4 regions of the Psychrobacillus sp. FSL H8-0484 genome follow, and region 2 is predicted to be linked to each of the others. Evidence: riboswitches for the same ligand, from Rfam matches in the RefSeq annotation. Region 2 holds a riboswitch; each other region holds the start of a gene.
The links. A riboswitch is a leader RNA that binds a small molecule or an ion and turns the genes downstream of it on or off. The one in region 2 is predicted to bind S-adenosylmethionine.
Positions count from the first base shown of each region.

Region 1: it holds a riboswitch for S-adenosylmethionine, as region 2 does, so the genes downstream of both, MHH81_RS17455 (bifunctional homocysteine S-methyltransferase/methylenetetrahydrofolate reductase) here and mtnK (S-methyl-5-thioribose kinase) in region 2, are expected to answer to the same signal.
Region 3: it holds a riboswitch for S-adenosylmethionine, as region 2 does, so the genes downstream of both, metK (methionine adenosyltransferase) here and mtnK (S-methyl-5-thioribose kinase) in region 2, are expected to answer to the same signal.
Region 4: it holds a riboswitch for S-adenosylmethionine, as region 2 does, so the genes downstream of both, MHH81_RS02665 (methionine biosynthesis PLP-dependent protein) here and mtnK (S-methyl-5-thioribose kinase) in region 2, are expected to answer to the same signal.

Region 1 covers NZ_JBBOSZ010000001.1:3,567,269-3,569,473, reverse strand. The annotation lists gene MHH81_RS17460 (nuclease-related domain-containing protein) at 1-545, shown strand, start outside; SAM riboswitch class I at 764-868, shown strand; gene MHH81_RS17455 (bifunctional homocysteine S-methyltransferase/methylenetetrahydrofolate reductase) at 946-2,205, shown strand, end outside.
Region 2 covers NZ_JBBOSZ010000001.1:4,071,392-4,073,596, forward strand. The annotation lists gene mtnK (S-methyl-5-thioribose kinase) at 1-1,117, opposite strand, end outside; SAM riboswitch class I at 1,192-1,347, opposite strand; SAM riboswitch class I at 1,521-1,626, shown strand; gene MHH81_RS20140 (2,3-diketo-5-methylthiopentyl-1-phosphate enolase) at 1,778-2,205, shown strand, end outside.
Region 3 covers NZ_JBBOSZ010000001.1:3,009,170-3,011,374, forward strand. The annotation lists gene metK (methionine adenosyltransferase) at 1-833, opposite strand, end outside; SAM riboswitch class I at 1,034-1,151, opposite strand; gene pckA (phosphoenolpyruvate carboxykinase (ATP)) at 1,345-2,205, shown strand, end outside.
Region 4 covers NZ_JBBOSZ010000001.1:557,996-560,200, reverse strand. The annotation lists gene MHH81_RS02670 (hypothetical protein) at 1-165, opposite strand, end outside; SAM riboswitch class I at 471-577, shown strand; gene MHH81_RS02665 (methionine biosynthesis PLP-dependent protein) at 1,058-2,176, shown strand; gene metC (cystathionine beta-lyase) at 2,176-2,205, shown strand, end outside.

The sequences.
Region 1 (2,205 bases), 500 kb from region 2:
AAGTACGCGGAGTGAGGATTCCTATTTATGGTGTGATCGTATTGACGAACTCGAAGGTATTGGTAGTGGAGTCATCTGTGAAATATCCTACGATACTTCATCAAACGATTCCTGTGTTTCTGAGGAATATTACTCGAGAGAAAGTGTGTTTAGAGGTGGATGAAATGCATGAGTTAGCAGCGAAAATGGTGGCGAGCCATCAATCGTATTTTCCTTATCCCATGTGTGATCGATGGGGCATCCATCCGAATGATTTGCTGACTGGGGTTTGTTGTGAGAAGTGTGAAAAGTTCGGAATGGTGAAAAGGAAAAATGGCTGGAACTGTTTGAGGTGTGGTTATGTGGATCGACTCGCTCACGAGAAGGCGATTTGGGAGTGGTTTGTATTAGTTGGGGAGAGTATTAATAATCGGCAGTGTCGATATTTCTTAAAGTTGGAATCTTTCCAATCCGTTTCACGTATATTGAATTCAATGGAGCTTATGAGAGAGGGAACAGCAAAAAGAAATACAATTTATAAGTGGAATTGGGACTTAAATAGGTGAATCGGATAATAAAGTAGGATTATCGGATAATAAACGATCATAATCGGATGATTACCCATGAAAATTGGATAATAAATAAAAAGAATCGGATAATAACCAATTACAATCGGATAATCTTCTCATCTCAAATCAGAATATCTAGAAAATTCTAAACACATCTTGACGCTATAGTTGAATAAAGGTAGTATAATCCTAATATTAAAAAACTGAATAGTGAATTCTTATCAAGAGAAGCTGAGGGACTGGCCCTTTGAAGCTTCAGCAACCAGCCGAAAGGTCAGGTGCTAAATCCAGCAGACATATTATGGTCTGAAAGATGAGAAGGTACGAATATTGCATACTCGTAAAGCCTTCTTTTTCATAGAAGGCTTTTTTTGTATTTTAGAGAGGATGAGAGCGAATGGGATTGTTAGAGAAATTGCAAAGAAATATGTTAACTGCAGACGGTGCAATGGGGACACTGCTTTATTCATACGGAATTGATTATTGTAATGAAGAATTAAACATACAGAAACCTGAGATTGTAGAGAAGATTCATCAAGACTATATTGCTGCAGGAGCAGATATTATCCAAACGAATACATATGGAGCAAATGCGATTAAGTTGGCGCGATACGGGTTAGAGCATCAAGTGAAAGAAATCAATGAAGCGGCGATGCAAATTGCGAAGAGAGCAGCTGCACCAGGAGGACAATTTGTGCTTGGGACGATCGGTGGCATCCGAGGAATACGTAAGAGTGATGCTTCCATCAGTGAAATTATTGCAACGCTTGACCAGCAAGCAACTCAACTTTTATCGGGAAATCCAGATGGTTTACTGTTAGAGACGTACTATGATTTGGAGGAGCTAACTACCACTGTGACTCATTTGCGCAAGATGACGGATACGCCAATCATTGCCCAAGTATCGATGCATGAGCCAGGTATCTTGCAAAATGGCTTATCGCTAAATGAAGCCTTGCATCAGCTAGCAGCAATTGGGGCCGACATTGTAGGAGTCAATTGCCGATTAGGACCTCATCATACAATCCAAGCGTTTGAAGGGGTCACACTCCCTGAAAAAGCGTTTCTTTCAGCTTATCCAAATGCGAGTCTGCTCGATATAGAGGATGGACGTATTGTATATGAATCCGAAGCAGATTATTTTGGTAAAGCAGCATTATACCTAAGGGAAGCAGGTGTCCGGTTAATCGGTGGATGCTGTGGAACGACACCTAAACATATAGAAGCGGTGAAAAAAAGAATCGGTAATTTACCTCCGATTACAAATAAAATAGTAAAGCCGAAAACAGCCATTATTATTCAAGAAGCAGAGCCAACAATCAATCAGCCACTCCATGAAAAAGCGAAGACGGAAAGAACGATTATTGTTGAATTGGATACGCCACGACATTTGGATACATCTACTTTCATGGAAGGGGCTGATAAGCTTTATGCCGCTGGAATTGACGCAGTCACGATGGCAGATAATTCACTAGCTTCTCCGCGAATTAGCAATATGGCAATGGGATCCATGCTAAAGCTGCAAAATAATATTCGTCCACTTGCACATATTACTTGTCGTGATCGCAACTTGATTGGCTTGCAATCACATTTAATGGGGCTTGATGCACTTGGCATCCATGACATACTGGCTGTAACTGGCGATCCAACAAAAATT
Region 2 (2,205 bases):
CTTCCCCTATTTGTAAAGCCTGTTTTTTGAAAAGGATTCGTTTTTCGTCATCTGCAATCCCATCTAAATCCTTCACATGTGCTAACCCGATTGTACGTCGAATTAATTCACAACCAGCAAAGCCTAGTGTATCGGTGAAAATTTTATCCACTACGTACTCTTCAAATCCCTCAGTATCTTTATAGGATTCAATACCTTTTGATTTCCATAGTGTAGAAAAGTTGGATGAAAACACTTTCCACGTTTGTTCGATATGATCGAGAATCACAATTCGCTCTTCCGCTTCTCTTGTAATGGATTGCACCATAATATTTGCTAAAAATAACCCAACATCGAATCCCATAGGTCCATAAAAAGCAAACTCTGGGTCTATCACCTTCGTTTCAGTTTCGCTAGCAAAAATACTTCCTGTATGTAAATCTCCATGAAGTAATGCTTCCGCTTCCGTCAAGAAACTTTTCTTCAATTTCGCGACTTCCAATTTTAAGGGCCCATTATTCCAAATAGCTTCCACTTCTTCTCTCAACGAAGGTTCATAGTCATTTGTATCGTGATCAAAAAATGGATCCGTGAAAATAAGATCTTCTGTAATTTTACATAGCTCTGGATTTGAAAACTCGGACACTAGTCGTTTTTTTTCAAACGGGTGTAATGCAAAATCAGATGTATGGAAAAGCGTTTGAGCAAGATACTCCCCAATATCCTTTGATAGCTTCGGATAAGATTCATAATGAATTAATCCTTCCCGTGCAATTTTTAAATGGGATAAATCCTCCATAACCGTAATTGCAAGTTCCTCGTCGCTCGCGTATACAGTCGGAACCAATCCAGTCGCAAATTCACCGTGTTTTTTTAATGCATTTGCTTCAATTACGGCACGTTTTAACGTTAGTGGCCAGCTTTCTCCAATCACTTTTGCATATGGCAATGCCTGTTTGATAATGAGACTTTTCTCTCCATTACATTCCTTTATGTGAAACACATAATTTAGGTTACCATCCCCAATTTCGCGACAATCTAACTCCGAGTCCTTTGGAAAGAAATTCAGTTCTTTCGCATATAAAATTGCACGATCTTCTGTTAATGATTCATATTGATTTTTTGTAGTTATCATCATTCTTCTCTACCTTTCATTTACAAAATAAAAAGCCTCTTTCAAAAGAAAGAGGCGTAGAATAAGAGACTTCTCGCCTCTTATCTTTCAGAAAGTTACCTTTCTGATGGAATTAGCACCGTGCCTTACGAGAATATTCATCTCAGCGCGAAAAGCGCCCCGTTTCACAACGGTATTATGGTCGGTTGCTGGGCTTCATCGGGCCATTACCCTCTGCCTGCTCTTGATAAGAGTGCTATTACTTACAAATTTATGCTATTTGAAATGAATCCTAGCATATTAGAAAAAGAGTTGTCAATAATTTAATTCAATAAAAAAAACATTCTAAAAATTCTATTGACAATGTTTCTGTTGCATGAAATAATCATAATTAATTTGACAAAACTAATCTCAATTGAATAAATTTTTCTTATTTAGAGCAGGTGGAGGGACAAGCCCTATGATACCCGGCAACCGGTCTAGTTACTAGACACGGTGCTAATTCTTGCAGTCCATTGACTGGGAAATAAGAAGTCGTTAAACCTTTAACCTCTTCTTATTTGAAGAGGTTTTTTATTTCTAGAAAAGCGAAAGGCTCCGGCTTAGCCCGCAACTGCGACGAGCTTTGCAGAAGCCCTTGAGCCAAAGTGAAGTTGATTTTATCTTAAAGGATTGTGATGAATAATGAGTAGTGTAACCTCTCTTTATCAGGTGTACGGTAAGCCCGGATCTTTTGAAAAAAAAGCAGAGGGTATCGCACTTGGTTTAACAGTTGGATCCTGGACGGACTTACCATTACTTGAACAGGAACAATTAAAACAGCATAAAGGAAATGTTGTTTCGATTACAGAATTTGAGCATATTCACCATCCGCTCAAACCAGACCAAATCAAAGCGGAAATAAAAATAGAATATCCTAGTGCTAATTTCTCGGCAGATTTACCAGCCATTTTAACAACTGTTTTTGGCAAACTATCGCTCGATGGTGAAGTGAAGCTTTTAGATTTAGAATTTTCTCCAGAGCTTTTGACTAACTTTCCAGGACCAAGATTCGGTATTGATAGTATCCGTGAGCTACTAGGGGTGTATGGCCGCCCCCTCATCATGAGTAT
Region 3 (2,205 bases), 1.1 Mb from region 2:
CCTGAGAATGCACCACCGCCGTGACGAGCGTATCCACCATAAGTATCTACGATGATTTTACGACCTGTTAAACCAGCATCTCCTTGAGGTCCACCAATTACAAATCGGCCAGTTGGATTGATAAAGTATTTTGTATTTTCATCGATTAAATGAGCAGGAACAATAGGTTTGATTACTACTTCTTTTAAATCTTTTTGAATTTGCTCTAGCGTTATTTCTGGATGATGTTGTGTAGAAATAACAATCGTATCAATACGAACTGGATTATTATTCTCATCATATTCCACTGTTACTTGCGTTTTACCATCTGGGCGTAAATAATCTAATGTTTCATCTTTACGCACTTCTGCTAAACGACGTGCCAGTTTATGCGCTAAGCTAATTGGAAGCGGCATAAGTTCTGGTGTTTCATTACAAGCATAACCAAACATTAGACCTTGGTCACCTGCACCGATTGCTTCAATGTCTGAATCCGTCATAGATCCTTCACGAGCTTCTAAAGCTTGGTCAACACCCATTGCAATGTCAGCAGACTGCTCATCAATTGAAGTTAAAACTGCTGAAGTTTCAGAGTCAAAACCATATTTTGCACGAGTATATCCAATTTCTTTAATAGTAGAACGAACCACTTTAGGGATGTCTACATAAGTAGAAGTTGTGATTTCTCCTGCAACTAATACAAGACCAGTAGTAACGCTTGTTTCACAAGCAACACGTGCATTTGGATCTTCCGTTAAAATTGCATCTAAAATAGCATCAGAAATTTGATCACAGATTTTATCTGGATGCCCTTCTGTTACTGATTCCGATGTAAATAATCGACGTTGTGTCATAGATTGTTCCTCCTATATCCTGCGAGATTTCTCTCAAGAATTGATACGGTACTCATTCCCATGTCAAGCCATTTCAATTAGATTAAACTTGAAGCCGTTTCGGACTTGGCACACAAGGATAAAGGGCGATGTTAAATAAAAAAACCTCCCGCTCACGCAAAAATACATGAGGAAAGGATTAATATCATAAGCACCTTTCACTCTTATCAATCAAGGGATTTCACCTTGTCTCAGGTTGGGCACCTTTGTAATGAAATTGCTAATTACAGGTTGCCGGGTTTCATAGGGCCTGACCCCTCCACCAGCTCGGGATAAGAGTATCCGTTCAATTTACCATCATACGTACTTAGTAAGTAGAAGTCAAGCGTTATTTTGAAAAGTTTTCACATATGCAAAAAATATTCAATTCATTAGTGTAGACTAATTAGTTAAATGTGTTATACTATTTCACATATCAATGAAAAATCCTCTAAACAAGAGGCAATAATTAAAAAAAGGATGGTAAGACAACATGAATTCAATCGATACTGTGAGTGAACTGAACGAATTGTTAGCTGGTAACAACATTAGCGTTCAATTATCAGTACCACAACTTGTAGAAAAGGCAACATCTAGAGGAGAAGCAGTTTTAACTTCTACTGGAGCGGTAAAAGCAGAGACAGGTAAATACACAGGTCGTTCTCCACAAGATAAATATATTGTTGAAGAAGCTATCTCCAAAGATAAAATCGATTGGGGTTCAGTAAACCAACCTATCTCCTCTGAAATTTTCGAAGCATTATATATTAAAGTGACAGAGTATTTAAAGGAACAAGATGAATTATTTGTATTTAAAGGATTTGCTGGTGCAGACAAAGCATCCCGTCTAAGCATTCAAGTAATCAATGAATATGCATGGCACAATTTATTTGCACATCAATTATTCATCCGCCCTTCATCAGAGGAGCTTTCATCTCACGAAGCGGATTTTACAGTTATAAGTGCTCCTAACTTTAAAGCAGACCCTGCAGTTGATGGAACTAAATCAGAAACCTTCATCATCGTATCTATGGAAAAACGTGTTGTTCTAATTGGTGGTACAGAATATGCTGGAGAAATGAAAAAATCTATTTTCTCTATTATGAACTATTTATTACCAGAACAAAACATTTTACCAATGCACTGTTCAGCAAATGTTGGGGAAGAAGGCGATGTAGCTTTATTCTTCGGTCTGTCTGGAACAGGTAAAACAACACTTTCTGCTGATGCTGGACGACAATTAATCGGAGATGACGAGCATGGTTGGTCAGATAATGGTGTATTTAATATAGAAGGTGGATGCTATGCAAAATGTATCGACCTAACTCGTGAAAATGAGCCACAAATCTATGAC
Region 4 (2,205 bases), 3.5 Mb from region 2:
ACTCTTAATGTGATGTGTATAATAATAAATAACCCCGTCCTCTGCAGTAAGCACTGTAATATGATCTTCTTCTGCTGCAAGTAGCTTACCGACACGGGATTCTGGACCACCTCTATCTACTTTAATCGTGGAATTAACTAGAGAATGCAACATTTCTTTATCCATTTACTTTTAACCCCCTTTTTTGTATTATCCATGTATCTATATGTCTTGGAGTAATTCAAGTAACGGACATATGCCTACTTTAAGATAATTGGGCAAGCATTATTTTTCCTACTAATAGGTATACTAATTCCAGATGAAATCTTAATTACTACCAAGGTAATAAGAAGAAAGCAGGGAAAAAATAAAATTGGAAAGCAATGGTTTCTCTTATTAATCTGAGATGAAGTCTTAAATTTCCAGCTTGTATTTGCATTTTTACCATGGTAAACTGATTTAAATTAACATTTAGAAAATTTAATATTTATTTCTTATCAAGAGAGACGGAGGGATTGGCCCAAAGATGTCTCAGCAACCAGCCAAATATAGGTGTGGTGCTAATTCCAATAGACGGTAACCGTCTTGAAGATAAGAGGACTAACTTCAGTATATTATTGAGGATTCTCTTCTTATTAGAGAATCCTCTTTTTAATTGGTCCGAAAGTATAACTTTTCTACATAGTAACTATCCAGACCCCAGCACCTAATACTGAGAGCACTGAAAAAGTGGTGTTCTAATAAAATTCCTAATAAATATCCGCTAATTGGATTTAGAACGGCTCTGTTCGCTTTCCGTGGGCGAGCGCCGAGCCTCCTACGCTACGCTTTGTGCGGGGTCTCAGCTGTCTCGCTTTCCCACCGGAGTCTCACGCCGCCGTGCTAAATCCTATAGTACACAGTATTGTTACATCAAATATTTATCATGAAAAATTCTGTAATAGAGTTTTTCAGTGCCCTCCTAATACTCGTGTGGTTACTCGTTTCTAAAGAATGTAGCTACATTGGCTGGAGAGCCGCCTCGTAGCAGTAATAGGCACTTACGATTTCTTATTTTAATAGTAGAGGATGATTAGCATTGACTAAAAAGAGTATAGAAACACAGTTAGTTCAATTAGGTAACCACAGTGATGCAAAGACTGGTGCAGTTAATCCACCGATTTATTTATCCACCGCATATAAACATAACGGACTTGGTCAGTCTACAGGTTATGACTATACACGTACTAAAAACCCTACTCGAGCAATTTTAGAAGAAGGAATTGCAAAACTGGAAGGTGGAGATGCTGGTTTCGCCTGTAGTTCCGGTATGGCAGCCATTCAATTAGTATTATCTCTCTTCCGTTCTGGAGATGAATTAATCGCTCCAGAAGACCTTTATGGCGGGACGTATCGCTTGTTTAATCAGTACGCAAATTCCTACAATATCCATACTACATATGCAAAGTTCGAATCCGTAGAAGAAGTGGAATCGCTACTTACTAAAAATACAAAAGCAATTTTTATTGAATCACCTACAAATCCCTTAATGCAGGAAATTGATATTCATCAATATGCAAAATTAGCTAAACAGCATCATTTATTACTCATTGTAGATAACACATTTTTAACTCCCTACTTACAACGCCCTATTGAACTAGGTGCACACATCGTCATTCATAGTGGTACGAAATATATTGGTGGGCATAACGACGTGCTTGCTGGCCTTGTTGTGACAAGTGGTGCAGAATTAAGTGAAAAGTTATTTGCAAATCATAATGCAGCTGGCGCAGTACTATCTCCATTTGATTCATGGTTATTAATTAGAGGGTTAAAGACACTTCACTTACGAATGAAACAACATGACGCAAATGCAAAAAAAATTGTAAAATTCCTACAAAACGAATCAGCAGTTAAAGATGTTCTTTATCCTGGAAAAGGCGGTATGCTTTCCTTCCGCTTACAAAAAAGTGAGTGGGTTGGGCCTTTCCTAGAAGGACTTCAATTAATCGTCTTCGCCGAAAGTCTTGGTGGAGTTGAAAGCTTCATCACATATCCAGCTACCCAAACGCACGCGGAGATTCCAGAAGAAGAACGTAATGCACGTGGTGTGGATAATAGTCTTTTACGCTTCTCGGTTGGCGTGGAGGAAGCAGAAGATTTAATGACAGATTTGAAACAAGTTTTCACAGCTCTAGAAAGTGAAGTGAAAATATAATGAAGGGCACTAATACACATTTAGAAACT